One region of the Streptomyces sp. NPDC101227 genome, then DNA from elsewhere that is predicted to be linked to it. Evidence: riboswitches for the same ligand, from Rfam matches in the RefSeq annotation. Region 1 holds a riboswitch; each other region holds the start of a gene.

Evidence for each region. A riboswitch is a leader RNA that binds a small molecule or an ion and turns the genes downstream of it on or off. The one in region 1 is predicted to bind cyclic di-AMP.
Region 2: another riboswitch for cyclic di-AMP. It lies ahead of ACIRPT_RS16320 (NlpC/P60 family protein); the one in region 1 lies ahead of ACIRPT_RS23250 (M23 family metallopeptidase).
Region 3: another riboswitch for cyclic di-AMP. It lies ahead of ACIRPT_RS31855 (M23 family metallopeptidase); the one in region 1 lies ahead of ACIRPT_RS23250 (M23 family metallopeptidase).

Annotation. Positions count from the first base shown of each region.
Region 1 covers NZ_JBIWOD010000009.1:328,852-334,447, forward strand. The annotation lists gene ACIRPT_RS23240 (PP2C family protein-serine/threonine phosphatase) at 1-685, shown strand, start outside; gene ACIRPT_RS23245 (DUF2332 family protein) at 727-1,884, opposite strand; cyclic di-AMP (ydaO/yuaA leader) riboswitch at 2,378-2,511, shown strand; gene ACIRPT_RS23250 (M23 family metallopeptidase) at 2,523-3,701, shown strand; gene ACIRPT_RS23255 (aldo/keto reductase) at 3,820-4,761, shown strand; gene ACIRPT_RS23260 (hypothetical protein) at 4,844-5,146, opposite strand; gene ACIRPT_RS23265 (MrcB family domain-containing protein) at 5,440-5,596, shown strand, end outside.
Region 2 covers NZ_JBIWOD010000006.1:268,999-274,594, forward strand. The annotation lists gene ACIRPT_RS16310 (NlpC/P60 family protein) at 1-327, opposite strand, end outside; gene ACIRPT_RS16315 (hypothetical protein) at 561-914, shown strand; gene ACIRPT_RS16320 (NlpC/P60 family protein) at 1,172-2,338, opposite strand; cyclic di-AMP (ydaO/yuaA leader) riboswitch at 2,346-2,530, opposite strand; gene pcrA (DNA helicase PcrA) at 2,738-5,233, shown strand; gene ACIRPT_RS16330 (peptidoglycan DD-metalloendopeptidase family protein) at 5,308-5,596, opposite strand, start outside.
Region 3 covers NZ_JBIWOD010000017.1:150,395-155,990, reverse strand. The annotation lists gene ACIRPT_RS31870 (GNAT family N-acetyltransferase) at 1-315, opposite strand, end outside; gene ACIRPT_RS31865 (HPr family phosphocarrier protein) at 463-744, shown strand; gene ACIRPT_RS31860 (GntR family transcriptional regulator) at 1,044-1,730, opposite strand; gene ACIRPT_RS31855 (M23 family metallopeptidase) at 1,937-2,749, opposite strand; cyclic di-AMP (ydaO/yuaA leader) riboswitch at 2,762-2,918, opposite strand; gene ACIRPT_RS31850 (M16 family metallopeptidase) at 3,160-4,527, opposite strand; gene ACIRPT_RS31845 (M16 family metallopeptidase) at 4,566-5,596, opposite strand, start outside.

The DNA.
Region 1 (5,596 bases):
CGCGGTCGCGGCGCGCTATGTGGCCGCGCAGGCCGACGCCCGGATCGGCGGCGACCTCTACGCGGTGCAGGAGACGCCGCACGGCGTACGGCTGATCGTCGGCGATGTCCGGGGCAAGGGGCTGGAGGCGGTGGAGGCCGCGGTGGTCGTCATCGGCGCCTTCCGGGAGGCGGCGGAACAGGAGGCCACCCTGGAGGCGGTGGCGGGCCGGCTGGAGCGGGCGCTGCAACGGGAGGGCGGGCGGCGCGCGGGGCTGGACCAGGTCGAGGGGTTCACCACGGCCGTCCTGGCGGAGATCCCGTCCGGCACGCACTCCGTACTGCGCGTCCTCAACCGTGGTCATCCGGCCCCGCTGCTGCTCGCCCCCGACGGCGGGCTGTGCGAGCTGAGCCCCGCCTCGCCCGCGCTGCCGCTGGGGATGAGCGAGATCGCGGGGTGGCCGGACCGGGTGGACGAGACGTTCTTCCCGGCCGGTTCGCTGTTGCTGCTGTTCACGGACGGGGTGACCGAGGCCAGGGACCGGGCCGGCCGCTTCTACGACGCGCCGGACCGGCTGCGCGGCCGTCACTTCCCGGGACCGGATGTCCTTCTGGACGTGCTGGTCGACGACGTCGCCCGGCACACGGGCGGGCCGCAGGCGGACGACATGGCGCTGCTGGCGGTGCAGCGGCCGCTGGGGGAGTAGCTCGTCCGGCGGGTGTGGCTAGATCGTCCGGCGGGTGCGGTTCATCCGGCGGGTGTGTTCTCGGTGAGCAGGCGCAGGCTCGCGCCGTCCGGGCCGGTGAGGGCGACCGGGCGCTCGTCCAGCGCGAGGGTCAGCAGGTGGGCGTCCTCGGGGCGCGGGGCGTGCTGGGCCGGGGCGGCGATCCAGGGGAGGACGGTGTGGTGCTCGTGGGAGATCCAGTGGCCGGGGCCGTCCCGCTCGGCGAGCAGCGACCGTACGAGAGCGGCGAACTCCTCGCGGCGGGCGAGCGGGAGGGTGCCCAGGACGGCCGTGTGGAAGATGACCAGCGTCGCCTCGGACGGGGCCTCGGCGGCCAGCGCGGGCAGCTCGTCGAGGAGATCGCCGCGCACGATCCGGGGGCGGGGCGCGGGGCGTACGGCTTCCACGGCGGCCGCGAGCCGGTCGGCACGGTCCTGGCTGTGGGGGCTGTAGGCGCCGTGGGCGCCGTGGCTCTCGTCCGCGGGCCAGCGCAGGGCCTGGAGCCAGCGGAGGTCGTCGCGTTCGGCGACCGGGTCGAGCGGGTCGGGGTCGATGCCGGCGCGCCAGACGATGTCGGGGAGGCGGGTGAGGGCTGCCGGCGCGACGGGGGCGGGGCCCGGGGCGTGGCCGGGGCCTGCGGTGCTCGTACGGCACACGAAGGTCACCGGGCTCCCGGGCGCCCCGAATTCCGTTCCGGGGCCCGCGCCGTCCCCCTCGTACCGGTAGCGGTACCGATCGGGCTGCAGGCACAGGCCCGCCGCCGCCCCGACCTCCAGCAGCGCCAGCGGCTGCGGCAGGCGGGCGAGCAGCGGCAGCAGCGTGGCGCAGTGCGCCGGTTCGCCGGTCCGGTCGGCGCGCCGCATGATGACGGCACGGACCTCGTCCCAGTGCCGGACGGTCCACTCGCGCCAGCGTCCGTAGGCCGTCTCGTCGCGCGGTCCCAGCTCGGCGTGCGGCCCGTCGAGATAGCGGACGGCGGCCAGGAGGAGGGTGGGCCGCTGTTTGTTCCCGGCCGGCAGCGATCCCGACAACAGATCGCAGAACTCGGCGTCGTGGCTGATCCGGGCGGTCAACTCCGCGTGGGCGTCGGACCGTCCCCGCGCCTGCTGCCAGGAGAACTCCCGGTACCGATCCGCCACTGTCTGCGCGCTGTTCACGACGTTGACCACGTTGACGACCATGATCCGACGTTACTGCTCTCACGCTGCGTAATGAGCGGGCACCCCTCCGCATAACAACTGACGCACAATCACCGGAAGATCGTTTAGCCGGGCCCGGTCAACTCGCCCCCTTTGTGACCCTCGTGGGCGAAAAAGTCCATGCCAAAGCTCATGCGGAGCGCATACGGATTCCCCGGAAGGCTTGGAAAATGGCGGCGATCTCTATTACTGTCCGATAACGGAGCGCGGTCGTCCCAGCCGTCGCAGAGGCGGCGCCGCGCGCCTACGCCGAATCCCGCAAGCGCACGCCATGCACGTCGCACGTCATCACGGCACGCAGGAGCACCCGTACGGATCGAGCGCATGTGCACGGACGGGCGCCAGTGGGCACTGAACATCGCCGACCGGCACCGCACCGCACGACCGCTCGTTCCATGCGACCCGCGCCCCCGCGCCGCCCGTGCTGTCCGCGTCATCTGCACCATACGCACGATCCGCACCATCTGTACGGCATGCATGAACTGCACCGAGGGAACCGGGGAACCACCACCTTGGGGTGAATCGGACGCCTCCCACCAGAGGCGCCCGTAGGAGACCTTCCTGCTCCGAACCCGTCAGCTAACCCGGTAGGCGTGAAGGAAGGAAAGGAGTGCGCCCCAGTGGCGTCCAACAGGCCTGCCCCCGAGGTTCCGTCCGCCGCCCACCTCGATGACCGGGGTCCGTTCGACGACGGAGGCCGTTTCGAGGGCCCCGGAGTCGTCTACCAGGGCGGCGTCCGCGACCGCGAGCGCGACGGCGCGCGCGACGGCGACGGACCGTGGGAAGAGTGGAACCCCACCGAGGAGTCCGTCCGGTCCGTCCGCGGCAAGCACCGGGTGGCCAAACAGCGCGGCGGCGGACTCGCACGCAGCGGTACGGTCCTGGGCGTCGGCGTCATCGCGGCGGTCGGCGCGGGCGGCATGGCATCGGCCGAGGGCCGCCCGCCGGTCCCGATCTCCATGCCCGACATCGGCGGCATGGCCCACGACATCGCCGAGAAGCTGCCGGACGCCGAGTCCCTCCCCGGCATAGGCGGCCTCATATCCGACTCCGGGCCGTCGGGCTCCGGTACGGGCGCCGACTCCTCGTCCCCCCACGCCGCCGGCCCCCTCTCCCAGGCGGGCCTCACCCAGCACGAGGCGGCCCAGGGCACCGGCGCCGGCGAGGCGCTGCGCCACCGCATCCTCCAGCAGGCCGACGCGCAGCAGGGCGCCGCCGAGCAGGAGCAGCGCGAGGCCGCCGAAACCGCCGCCGTCGACCGGGCCGAGAAGGACGCCACCGCGCACCACGCCGCCGCCGAGAAGGCCGCGGCCGCCAAGCGGGCGGCGGAGCTCGAGGCCAAGCGGCAGGCGGCGGAGGCGGCGCGCAAGAAGGCCGAGGCCGAGCGCCTCGCCGAACTGGCCAAGAGCTTCATCACCCCGGTGGCCTCCTACACCCTCACCGCCAGCTTCGGCCAGGCGGGCGACCGCTGGGCGGCGGACCACACCGGGCAGGACTTCGCCGCACCGACCGGCACTCCCGTCAGGGCGGTTCACTCCGGCACCATCACGCAGGCGGGCTGGGCCGGTTCGTACGGCTACCGCCTCGTCGTCACCCTCGACGACGGCACCGAACTCTGGTTCTGCCACCTGTCGTCCATGGTGAAGACCTCCGGCAAGGTCAGCACCGGCGACGTCATAGCCCGCGTCGGCGCCACCGGCAACGTCACCGGCCCGCACCTCCACCTGGAGGTCCGCCCGGGAGCCGGCGATCCGATCGACCCGATGCCGTGGCTGCGGGACCACGGGCTGAACGTCTGATGTGACGGGGGGGGAGGCGAACAACCTCCCGAAGCGACCTGCCGGAGCACCTCCCGGGAACAACATCCCGGAGCAGCTCCCGGGAATAACTTCCCTCCCCCCAACGCTGCAACAACGCATGACCGCAACACGCACCCCCCTCGGCTCGCTCTCCGTCTCGCCCCTCTCCCTCGGTGGCAACGTCTTCGGCTGGACGGCGGACGAGGCCGAATCCTTCGCCGTACTCGACGCGTACGTGGCCGGCGGGGGCAACTTCATCGACACCGCCGACGTCTACTCGGCCTGGGTCCCCGGCAACCAGGGCGGTGAGTCGGAGACCGTCATCGGCAACTGGCTGGCCTCCCGCGGCAACCGCTCCGACGTCGTCATCGCCACCAAGGTGGGCGCCCGCCCCGACCTCAAGGGCCTGTCCGCCGCCACCATCAAGACCGCGGTCGACGCGTCCCTCACGCGCCTGCGCACCGACTACATAGACCTCTACTACACCCACTACGACGACGAGTCCCTCGAGGTCGGGGAATTCCTCACGGCCCTCGACGACCTCGTCCGGGCCGGCAAGGTCCGCGAGATCGCCGCCTCCAACATCTCGGCGAAGCGCCTGGAGGAGTCCCTGGCCTTCTCCGCCCGCGAGGGCGTGGCCCGTTACGTGGCCCTCCAGCCCCACTACAACCTGGTCTCCCGCGACACCTACGAGGGCGAGCTCGCCGACGTGGCCGCCCGCCACGGCGTGGCCGCGGTCCCGTACTACGCCCTCGCCTCCGGCTTCCTGACCGGCAAGTACCGCCCGGGCACCACCGTGGACAGCGCCCGCTCCACAGGCGCCGCCCAGTACCTGTCCACCGACCGTGGCCCCCGCGTCCTCCAGGCCCTCGACACCGTCGCCGCCGCCCACGACGCCGAGGTCGCCACCGTCGCCCTCGCCTGGCTCGCCGCACGGCCCACGGTCGCCGCCCCGATCGCCAGCGCCCGCACGGTCGCTCAGCTCCCGGCCCTCCTGGCGGTCACCGACCTGACCCTCACAGAGACCGAACTGACCCTCCTCAACGAGGCGTCGGCGTAACGGCCCGACCTCCTCGACCTCGACGCGCGGACGGGGCCGGCGGCACCTCGGCCCCGCCGGCCCCGTACCCGCCTCGACCCACCTACCCCCGCCGATCCACCACCGCCCACGACGCCACGGCAACCCCACCCGCCACCGCAAACACCGCGGGCCAGGCCCCGATCTTCTTGGCGAGGGGGTGGGAGCCGGCGAAGGCGGCCACATAGGCCCCACCGAGCCCCGCCGCCGTGGGCCCACCGGCCTTCCGCAGCCACTCCCTGCCCGCCACGGCCCCCGCCGCAGCCAGCACCACACCGCCTAGTGGCCGCTTCTTCGTCCAGCGGGCCACGCCATAGCCGCCGATGATGCCGCTTGCGGCCACTATTGCGGTCGGAACTCCAGCCATCACCACAACCTCCTCATCAAGGGACAAGCCGTCCTGACTTTACGCGCGGTGGATCGGAGGGAGCGGGGCGGTCGACCGTCCGGCCGGCCCATCTAGATGGCTGGTGGTCTCGACGTCGCGGACAATGTGGCCGTCAAAAAGACCCAGGTCCCTTAGGCGGAAGGCACACTCGAGGAAGGTGTTGCTACTGAGGTCCCGTACCGCATCCCAGCTGGTCCATGAATGCTGCTGGAAACCATCGACTTGGCGTGAACGTCATCCGTGACCCGTGGAGTCTCGTTAGTTTTTTGGCCATGGGTATACGCGATCTCCTCCTCGACGTGGCGGAAAAGTTCGACACCACGCTCACCACTACGAGCGGGAACCCGGGCCAAGACGTTTTGAAGGATGCAGGCGCTCGTCTGGCAGGCGCCCTGCCCTACGGCATGAAGGCGGAGGGGCACGGTGGAC
Region 2 (5,596 bases), on a different contig from region 1:
GGCGGCCTCGTCCTGGAGCCGGCTCAGCTCCGCGCGTGCGGCATCGGCCTGTTCCTTGGCGCCGTTGTAGTGCTGCGTCGCCACCTCTGCCTCCTGGTACAGCGCGTCGACCCGGCCCTTGACCTGGGCGGGGGTGGGGCGGGGAGCGGCCTGGCCGGTGCCGTCGAAGGCGGCGACGCCCGCGGCACCGGCAAGGGCCAGGGCGGCGGCCGTACGGGCGGTGCGGGCCGTACGGGCGGTGCGGGCGGTGCGGGCGGTGCGGGCGCCGCCCAGCGGTGCCGGCGGGTGCTGCTTGGTCTTGCGGTGCGACGCCACGGTGGCCGTCACTTCCTTCCGTACGGGCCGCGCATTCGTCGGCCGCCTGGAGTGAGGACGGTAAACCTGCACGTCACGGCATAGCGCCCAGTTGGCCGGAATTGACGGCTTTCGACCGCGAGTGGCGGGCGGATGAGCGAGTGTCCGCCGCGTACGGGGCCGTGCGCGGCCTGCCATGATCGAAGCGGCGATTACCGGCGCCCTGCCGGAAGGCGCGTGATATGCGGCGGATACGATCCCGCACTATGGACGTAGTAATCAATATCTTCGTCGGCCTGCACATCATCGGCATCGCCTCCCTGCTGGGCGGCTTCCTCACCCAGATGAAGGCGATGAGCGCGGGGGCCGCCCGCTTCGTGCCGGCCATGCTGCACGGCGCGCTGACGATGCTGGTCACCGGCATCGTGCTGGTCGGGCTGAACCAGGCCCAGGACCAGCCGGTCAACAACATCAAGATCGCCATCAAGATGGCCGTCCTGGTGGTGATCCTGGCGCTGGTCTACGTCAAGCGGGACGAGGAGAAGATCGCCAAGCCGCTCTTCGGTGCCGTCGGCGGGCTCACGATGGCCAACATCTTCATCGCGGTGCTCTGGACCTGAGACCGGCCCTGCGGAGTTCGGCTCCGGCCGCCCGGAACCCGGCTTCGACGCCCGCACCTCGGCTCCGGCGTCCACCCCGGCCCCCGGACCGGGCACCCGCTACATACGGCTCACCGCGCGGTCGTCCCTTCGAGAGGACGACCGCGCGGTGGCGTGTGGGGGGTGGGTCCGGGGCAGTTGTGCGGTAGGGGCCTGCGGCCCCCTTAGGGGAGCCCCGTAGGGGGCGAAGTCGTTCGAACCAGCCGCTCAGCCGCCGCTCAGGCCGGCCGCACGCTCCCGTAGATCGGGTCGTAGTAGATCGACTCCACCCGGACGTTGGCGCCCGGGTGCGGTGCGTGGATCATCTTGCCGTCGCCTATGTAAATGCCTACGTGGCTGATGTCGTCGAAGAAGAACACCAGGTCACCGGGCTTGAGGTCGCTGGTCGCGACCCGCTGGCCGACCTTGACCTGGTCCCACGTCGTACGCGGCAGATCGACCCCGGCCGCCTTCCACGCCGCCGCGGTCAGGCCCGAGCAGTCGTAGGAGCTCGGGCCGGTCGCGCCCCAGACGTACGGCTTGCCTATCTGGGCGCGGGCAAAGGCGAGCACCTTCTCCACCTGGGTGGAGCTGGTCGACCCGCCGCTGGTGGAGCCGCCACCGGTCGAGCCGCCGCCCGTCGTGCTGCCGCCGCTCTGGCGCTGCTGGCGCTCCTTCTCCGCCTGCTGGCGCGCCTTCTCGGCCTGCTGCCGCGCCAGCTCATCGGCCCGGCGCTTGGCGGCCGCCTCCTTCTGGCGCTCCAGCTCCGCCAGCCGCGCCTTCTCCTGCGCGGTCAGCCGGGACAGCAGCTGCCGCGCCTCGGCCAGCTTCTCCTGGACGGACCGCTTGGACTCCTGCAGCGAGGTCTGCGTCCTCTGGAGCTGCTCCAGGCTGGAGGTCGCCTTGGCCCGCTGCCGGGCGGCGGCCGCCTGCTGCTCCTGGTAGTCGGTGACCGCCTGCTTCTGCCGGCCGGTGAGCCGCTCCATCAGGTGCGTACGGTCGAAGAATTCCTGCGGGTCCTTGGCGAGCATCAGCTGCGTCGTGGGGTTCATCCCGCCGGTGCGGTACTGCGCGGAGGCGAAGGTGCCCAGCTCGCGCCGGGACTCGTTCATCTTCTGTGCGCGCTTGGCGGCGGCGTCGAGCAGGCCGTTGACGGTGGCGCGCTGGTGCTCGGCGCCCTCCTTGGCGGCGTTGTACTTCTGGGTGGCCACCTCGGCCTGACGGTAGAGCCCGTCGACCTTCTGCTTGACCTCTTCGATGGTGGGCTTGGGAGCCCTGGGGGCGGCGTCGGCGGACTGCGAGAGCAGGGTGACCGAGGCGAGGGCGGCAGTGGTGAGCCCGGCGGCCGTACGACGGCTCCCGGGCGAGGTGAGTATGCGGGTGCGCGGCTTGCGGTGCGACGCCAAGGCCGGCGACTCCTTCCGTGGACCGCCTACCGGGTTAGCTGTCGGGTTCGGGCGGTGTCGATGACGGAAGGCTTGCCCTACGGTCGATGCGTCCGCTGCTGGCGGCCGCACCGGCCGATTCACCCCGGTGGTGCTGGTGGGTCCCCGGCTCCGGGTGCCTGGTGGCAGGGCCGGACTCGGCGGAGGCGGCCCGTGCAGACGCTGTCGTCCGCGGGGAAACGGGCTGCCCGAGCAGGCACGGTAGCCAACTCGTGTGACTCCTGTGAAGGCTGATGTTCGATATGCCCGAAACCTTTTTGTGACCTTAACGCGATCTCGGGGATGCGGGCCGCGGGCCGGGGGCCGGATCTGGAGAGGTGGCGGCGGGCTGTCAGTGCGGCGGCCTAGACTCGGTGGGCGATGAGCAGCCTCTTTGACGACAGCTTCCTGGCGGACCTCGGCCCCAAGCACGAGGACGAGCCCCCGCCGCCCCCCGAGGACGAGCACGGCCCGGCCCCGGAGGAGATTCCCGCTGACCTCTTCGACGGAAAGTTCCACGGGAATTTCGACGCACCGGTGCCCCAGGAGGCGTACTACCGCGACGGCGCCGCCCGCCCCGTCGTCGACCCCGCCGCGCTGCTCGAGGGGCTCAACGACGAGCAGAAGGCCGCCGTGGCGCATCACGGCAGCCCGCTGCTGATCGTCGCCGGCGCCGGCTCCGGCAAGACCCGGGTGCTCACCCACCGCATCGCGCATCTGCTCGCCGAGCGCCATGTCCACCCCGGCCAGATCCTCGCGATCACGTTCACGAACAAGGCCGCGGGCGAGATGAAGGAGCGCGTCGAGGACCTCGTCGGGCCCCGCGCCAACGCCATGTGGGTCTCCACCTTCCACAGCGCCTGCGTCCGCATCCTGCGCCGCGAGTCCAAGAAGCTCGGCTTCACCTCGTCCTTCTCGATCTACGACGCCGCCGACTCCAAGCGCCTGATGGCCCTGGTCTGCCGCGACCTCGACCTGGACCCCAAGCGCTTCCCGCCCAAGTCCTTCAGCGCGAAGATCTCCAACCTCAAGAACGAGCTCATCGACGAGGAGACCTTCGCCGGGACGGCCGCCGACGGCTTCGAGAAGACCCTGGCCGAGGCCTATGCGATGTACCAGTCGCGGCTGCGCGAGGCCAACGCCCTGGACTTCGACGACATCATCATGACGACGGTCAATCTGCTCCAGGCCTTCCCGGATGTCGCCGAGCACTACCGCCGCCGCTTCCGCCATGTCCTCGTCGACGAGTACCAGGACACCAACCACGCCCAGTACACCCTCGTCCGCGAGCTGGTCGGCCCGGGCACGGACGAGATGCCCGCCGCCGAGCTGTGCGTCGTCGGTGACGCCGACCAGTCGATCTACGCGTTCCGCGGCGCCACGATCCGCAACATCCTCCAGTTCGAGGAGGACTACCCGGACGCCACCACGATCCTGCTGGAGCAGAACTACCGCTCGTCGCAGACGATCCTGTCCGCCGCCAACGCCGTCATCGAGCGCAACGAGAACCGCCGCCCCAAGAACCTCTGGACCGACGCCGGCGCCGGCCCCAAGATCACCGGCTATGTCGCGGACACCGAGCACGACGAGGCGCAGTTCGTCGCCGACGAGATCGACCGGCTCACGGACGCCGGAGACGCCAAGTCCGGCGATGTCGCCGTCTTCTACCGCACCAACGCCCAGTCCCGCGTCTTCGAAGAGATCTTCATCCGGGTCGGGCTGCCCTACAAGGTCGTCGGCGGCGTGCGCTTCTACGAGCGCAAGGAGGTCCGCGACGTCCTCGCCTATCTGCGGGTGCTCGCCAACCCCGAGGACACCGTCCCGCTGCGCCGGATCCTGAACGTCCCCAAGCGCGGCATCGGCGAGCGCGCCGAGGCCATGATCGACGCCCTCTCCTCCCGCGAGAAGATCACGTTCCCGCAGGCGCTGCGCCGCGTCGACGAGGCGTACGGCATGGCCGCCCGCTCCGCCAACGCCGTCAAGCGCTTCAACGTCCTCATGGAGGAGCTGCGCACGATCGTGGAGTCCGGCGCCGGGCCCGCCACGGTCCTGGAAGCCGTCCTGGAGCGCACGGGCTATCTCGCCGAGCTCCAGTCCTCCACCGACCCCCAGGACGAGACCCGGATCGAAAACCTCCAGGAACTCGCCTCCGTGGCCCTGGAGTTCGAGCAGGAGCGCGGCGAGGAGAACCCGGGCACGCTCTCCGACTTCCTGGAGCAGGTCGCGCTGGTCGCCGACTCCGACCAGATCCCCGACGAGGACGAGGACGGCAGCGGCGTCATCACGCTGATGACCCTGCACACCGCCAAGGGCCTGGAATTCCCGGTCGTCTTCCTCACCGGCCTCGAAGACGGCGTCTTCCCGCATATGCGCTCCCTGGGCCAGACCAAGGAGCTGGAAGAGGAGCGCCGGCTCGCCTATGTGGGCATCACGCGCGCCCGCGAGCGGCTCTACGTCACCCGCTCCACGATGCGCAGCGCCTGGGGCCAGCCCTCGTACAACCCGCCCTCGCGTTTCCTGGAGGAGATCCCGGACGACTATGTCGAGTGGCGGCGCACGGGTCCCGCCACGCCGTCCGCCTCGATGGGCGGGCTGTCGTCGCGCGGTGGCGGTGGCGGGGGAGGCTTCGGCGGGGGCATCGGGTCCTCGCTGTCCTCGTCGCGCGCCAAGGGGCCGAGCGGCTTCGCCACGCGCCGGGCCACGGACCGGCAGGTGGCCTCGCTGGCCGTCGGCGACCGCGTCACGCACGACAGCTTCGGCCTGGGCACGGTCGTCGGCGTCAAGGGCAGCGGAGACAACGCCGAGGCGACCATCGACTTCGGCGGCGAGAAGCCGAAGCGGCTGCTGCTGCGGTACGCGCCGGTGGAGAAGCTGTAGCGGTACGCGGCGGGGCCTCGGCGTAGCGGTACGCGGCGGGGCCCCTGCGGTACGTCAGCCGAAGTGGGCGCCGGTTAATCCGGGTTGAGGCCGTGGCTGTGCAGCCACGGAATCGGGTCTATCGCCGAGTCGCCACCGGGCCGTACCTCGAAGTGCAGATGCGGGCCGGTGGAGTTGCCGGAGTTGCCCGAATACGCGATCTGTTCCCCGGCCTTGACCGAACCGGAACGGATCTTGGTGCTGCTGAGGTGGCAGTACCAGGTCTCCGTGCCGTCGGGCGCCGTCACGATCGCCATGTTGCCGTAGGCGGAGTTCCACTGGGTGCGTACGGTGCCGTCGGTGGCGGCCATGACGGGGGTGCCG
Region 3 (5,596 bases), on a different contig from region 1:
CTTGGCGGGCAGCCCCTGGTCGTTGATCCGGTCATAGCGGACGGTGGCGATGAACTCGCCGCCCACCGTGGCGGCGAGGCCGACGCGGTCGACGTAGTCGTGGTGGGTGAAACGGTGGACGTCACGGTCGGACAGACGCGGGTAGGGCGCGAAGAAGCGGTAGTACTTCGACTCGTCCGAAACCTGCTCGTAGAACGAGACCAGCCGCTCGGCGTCGTCGGGGGTGATGGGGCGGATCTGCGCCGTGCCACCGTCGCGCAGCACCACGTCGGCTTCCCAGTGGGTCGGGTACGCGTGATCCGGCTGCGTCTGCATGCGGATAAGCGTACGGCGGGGCACTGACAACCGGCTCGGCATGCGTACGCTCGGTTTCAACGGAGCGTTGCCGGAGCGCTGCCGGAGCACTCCGGCAGCGTGAGAGACTGGTCTAGACAACTGTCACGTGACTTGAAGGGCATCACCATGGCTGAGCGCCGCGTCAATGTCGGCTGGGCAGAGGGCCTGCACGCCCGCCCCGCCTCGATCTTCGTCCGTGCGGCCACCGCGGCCGGCATCCCGATGACGATCGCCAAGGCCGATGGCAACCCCGTCAACGCGGCCTCCATGCTCGCCGTGCTGGGCCTGGGCGCCCAGGGTGGCGAGGAGATCGTGCTGGCCTCCGACGCCGAGGGCGCCGAGGCCGCGCTCGACCGCCTGGCGAAGCTCGTCTCCGAGGGCCTGGAAGAGCTCCCCGAGACTGTCTGAGTCGAGTCCTTCGGGATCCTTTTGCTTTCTCTGCCCGCGACCCCGCGGCGGCGACCCGAAACGGTTGCCGCCGCGGGGTCGTTTTATTGACGGCGAGGGCGTGGGCAGCGGGCATGGATCAACCGCGGGACGGAATTGCATGCAGTCGCTGAAACCGATTCACCGTACGGGCATACCGAAATCAGGGATCGCCGATTATCCGGGCGGACGCGCAGCGCGGAAATACCGGCATCACGAATAACGGGCACCATTACGCACCCCGCGGAAAATCCCGCACCCCTTTGTATACAGACCTCATGTTAATTACGGGCACGCGCCGTGTTGACGGGCCGTTTCGCATCCCTCACCGCGGCTGCGGCAGTCCGCAGCCGGTACACCGGAAGGGAGCGTTCGATATGAGTCGCCATCAGGGCGCGGGCCCGCTCCGCATCGCCCCTGGCCACCGCGTCCAGCACCGCGCCGTGTTCCTCCCACGAGTCGGTGGCCCGCGCGGGGAGTTCCACGGCGTACATCCACTCGATCTTGCGCCGTAGCTGCGTGAGCAGCGCCGTCAGACTGGGGCTGCCCACCGCCTGGGCGAGCGTCTCGTGGAACCAGCCGTCCAGTTGGCGCACGTCCGCGGGGTGACCGTGCCGGGCCCGCTCGCGGCCGAGCCGTACGAGGCCGCGCAGCACCTTCAGGTGGGCGGGGCTGCGGCGGACGGCGGCACGGGCGGCGCCCAGCGGCTCCAACAGGGCGCGGATGTCCAGCAGATCGGCCGCTTCCTGCTCGGTGGGCTCGGCGACGCAGGCGCCCGCATGCTGGCGGGTGGTGACAAATCCCTCGGACTCCAGGGTGCGCAGCGCCTCGCGGACCGGGACTCTGGAGACGCCGTAGCGGGCCGCGAGAATTTCCTCGATCAGCCGGCTCCCCGGCGCGAGCGCGCCGGAAACAATGTCATCGCGAATCGCCGTGCACACCGCATGCGCGGAAAGATGGCCTCGCATCGTCCGTGCCTCCGCCGTAATTCCCGGGAAACGCCGCCGATCGGCGGGTTTTCCGTGACTCTATTCGACCGGGACGACTTTTCCGACGGGCTCCGGGAATTCGGCGATATTTTTTGGCCAGGTGCCCGGACGGCCGGCGGCGGCCGACCGCCGGATACGCGGAAGCCCCGGCCGACGGCCGGGGCTCCACCAGGACACGCGGGGTGTCAGACGCCGACGCCGTGCGAGCGCAGATACGCGATCGGGTCGATGTCCGAACCGTAGTCGGGGCCCGTGCGGGCCTCGAAGTGGAGGTGCGGCCCGGTGACGTTGCCGGTGGCGCCGGAGAGGCCTATCTGCTGACCGGGGGTGACGGTCTGGCCGACCGAGACCCCGATGGACGACAGGTGGCCGTACTGGGTGTACGTCCCGTCGTGCATCTTGATCACGATGTTGTTGCCGTACGAGCCGCCCCAGCCGGCCTCCACGACGGTGCCCGAGCCGACGGCGTGGACGGAGGTGCCGGTGGCGGCGTGGAAGTCGATGCCGGTGTGACTGCCGGAGGACCACAGGCTGCTGGAGGCCTTGTAGCCGGTGGAGATGTAGGAGCCGGCTATCGGGGCGACGAAGGCGTTGAGCCGCTTGCGCTCCGCCTCGCGGGCCGCGCGCTCCTTGGCCTCCCGCTCCGCCTTGGCCTTCGCCTCGGCCTTCTTCTTGGCGGCCTCGGCGAGCCGCTGGGCCTCGTCGGCCGCCTTCTTCGCCGCGGCCTCGGCCTTCGCCTGCACTGCGGCGGCCTCGGCGGCCGTCTGCTGCGCGTCGGCCTGGGCCTCGACGCGGCTGGCGAGCTCGTCGCCCATCACGACGGCCTGCTGCAGGCCGGTGTCCTCGGTGTGCATCTCACCGCTGGCGGCCAGCGCCGGCGAGGCGACGGAGGCGACGACGCCGGTGGCCGCGAGGGTGGCCATCCCGGCGATCTTGCGGGTCGTACGGGCCGTGCGGCTGGCACGACGATGCTTCCCGGTGGCACGGGTGAACGCCATCTGGTGGCTTGTCCTTTCCTTCCTTCTCGCCTACCGGGTTAGCTGACGGGTTCGGAGCAGGAAGGTCTCCTACGGGCTCCTCCGAAGAGGGGCCCGATTCACCCCAGGGGACATGTGGGTCCCCGGCTCCCCTGGCTCGCGCCGTACGGGGACTCGGCGATGACTGTCCGGTGCCACTGTTGTGGCGGACCTGTGACGAACAGTCGGACCGACGCTAATCGGGACATCTTTCAATCGGCAAACAGAACCTGCCCTTTGTGCCGTACGCCACAAGGACACCGGGCAATCAGACGCAATATTCCGGACATACGACGGCTCCCGTGGCGGTCGTGCACCACGGGAGCCGTTGCGTCGATCGATGGCCGTCTCGTCACCCGGCCGGTCCCTGACGGTTTGTCAGGCAGTGGGTCTCAGCCGCTGACGACCGTCACCTCGCCGATGCCCAGTTTCCTGACGGGCTCCGCGATCTGCGCGGCGTCACCTACCAGGATCGTCACCAGGCGGTCCACGGGGAACGCGCTGACGGCGGCCGCGGTCGCCTCGACCGTCCCGGTCTCCGCGAGCCGGGCGTACAACTGTGCCTGGAAGTCGTCCGGGAGGTGCTGCTCCACCTGGTCGGCGAGGGTGCCCGCGACGGCCGCCGCGGTCTCGTACTTCAGCGGCGCGACCCCGACGAGGTTCTGCACGGCCACATCCCGCTCGGTGTCCGTCAGCCCCTCTGCCGCGAGGGTGCGCAGCACCTGCCACAGATCCTGCAGCGCCGGCCCGGTGGAGGCGGTGTCCACCGACCCGCTGATGGCGAGCATGGCGGCGCCGCTGCCGTCCGCGGAGGAGCGCAGCACCTGGCCGAAGGCACGCACCCCGTAGGTGTAGCCCTTCTCCTCGCGCAGCACCCGGTCCAGCCGGGAGGTGAGGGTGCCGCCCAGGCAGTACGTGCCGAGCACCTGCGCGGGCCAGACCCGGTCGTGCCGGTCGGCGCCGATACGGCCGATCAGCAGCTGCGTCTGGACGGCTCCGGGGCGGTCGACGATGACCACGCGGCCGGTGTCGTCGGCGGTGATCGCCGAGGGCTTCAGCGGCTCGGTGGTGGAGCCGCGCCAGGCGCCCAGAGTGTCGGCGAGCGCCGCGTCCAGGTCGACGCCGGTGAGGTCGCCGACGATGACGGCCGTGGCCGTGGCGGGCCGCACATGGGCGTCGTAGAAGGCGCGGACGGCCGGGGCGTCGATGCGCTCGACGGTCTCCTCGGTGCCCTGGCGGGGCCGCGACATCCGGGACGTGGCCGGGAACAGCTCCTTGGACAGCGCCACCGCGGCCCGGCGCGCCGGGTTGGCGAGCTCGTGCGGGATCTCGTCGAGGCGGTTGCGTACCAGCCGCTCGACCTCGCTTTCCGCGAAGGCGGGGGCACGCAGCGCGTCGGCGAGCAGGCCGAGCGCGCGATGCAGCCGGGACACCGGCACCTCGAGGGAGACCCGCAGGCCGGGGTGGTCGGCGTGCGCGTCCAGGGTGGCGCCGCAGCGCTCCAGCTCGGCGGCGAACTCCTCGGCGTCGTGCTTGTCGGTGCCCTCGGACAGGGCGCGCGACATGATCGTGGCGACTCCGTCCAGGCCCTGGGGCTCGGCCTCCAGAGGGGCGACGAGGTTGATCTCGACGGCAACGACCTGCTGGCCGGGGCGGTGGCTGGTCAGCAGGGTGAGCCCGTTGGCCAGTTGAGAGCGCTCGGGGGCCGGGAAGGCCCACGGCTTGGGCGCGCCGCCCTTGGGCTGGGGGTGGAAGTCCATGGTGGTCGCGGCGGAATCTGCGCGGGTGGTGGAGTCGCTCACCGGTCCGCCTCCTCCTTCTCGGTGTCGGCGGCCGGGTCGGCCGGGGCGGTCGGCTCCGTGGGCTCGTACACGAGCACCGCGCGGTTGTCGGGGCGCAGCCGGGCCTTGGCGACCGCCTGCACCTCCTTGGGGGTGACGTCCAGGACGCGCCGGACGGCGGTCAGCGCGAGCTGCGGATCGCCGAACAGGACGGCGAAGCGGCACAGTTCGTCGGCGCGGCCACTGACCGTGGCCAGGCGGTCCAGCCATTCGCGCTCCAACTGGGCCTGCGCGCGCTCCATCTCCTCGGGGCTCGGCCCCTCGGCGGCGAAGCGGGCCAGCTCCTCGTCGACGGCGCTCTCGATGGCGGGGACCTCCACGCCGCCCGACGTCTTCACGTCCAGCCAGCCCAGCGAGGGCGCACCGGCCAGCCGCAGCATGCCGAAACCGGCCGCGACGGCGGTGCGGTCGCGGCGCACCAGGCGGTTGTAGAGCCGGGAGGACTCGCCGCCGCCCAGGACCGTCAGCGCGAGGTCCGCGGCATCCGCCTCACGGGTGCCGTCGTGCGGCAGCCGGTAGGCCGCCATCAGGGCGCGGGAGGGCACTTCCTCCTCGACGACCTCGCGCAGCTCGCCGCCCATGACCTCGGGCAGCGAACCGTCGCGCGGCGGCTGTTTGCCATTGTGCGAGGGGATCGAACCGAAGTACTTCTCCACCCAGGCCAGCGTCTGCTCGGAGTCGATGTCCCCGACGATCGACAGGACGGCGTTGTTGGGCGCGTAGTACGTACGGAAGAACTCCCGCGCGTCCTCCAGAGAGGCCGCGTCCAGATCGGCCATCGACCCGATGGGGGTGTGGTGGTACGGGTGTCCCTCCGGGTACGCCATGGCCGTCAGCTTCTCGAAGGCCGTGCCGTAGGGGACGTTGTCGTAGCGCTGGCGGCGTTCGTTCTTGACGACGTCGCGCTGGTTCTCCATGGACTCGTCGTCGAGCGCGGTCAGCAGCGAGCCCATCCGGTCCGCCTCGAGCCAGAGCGCGAGCTCCAGCT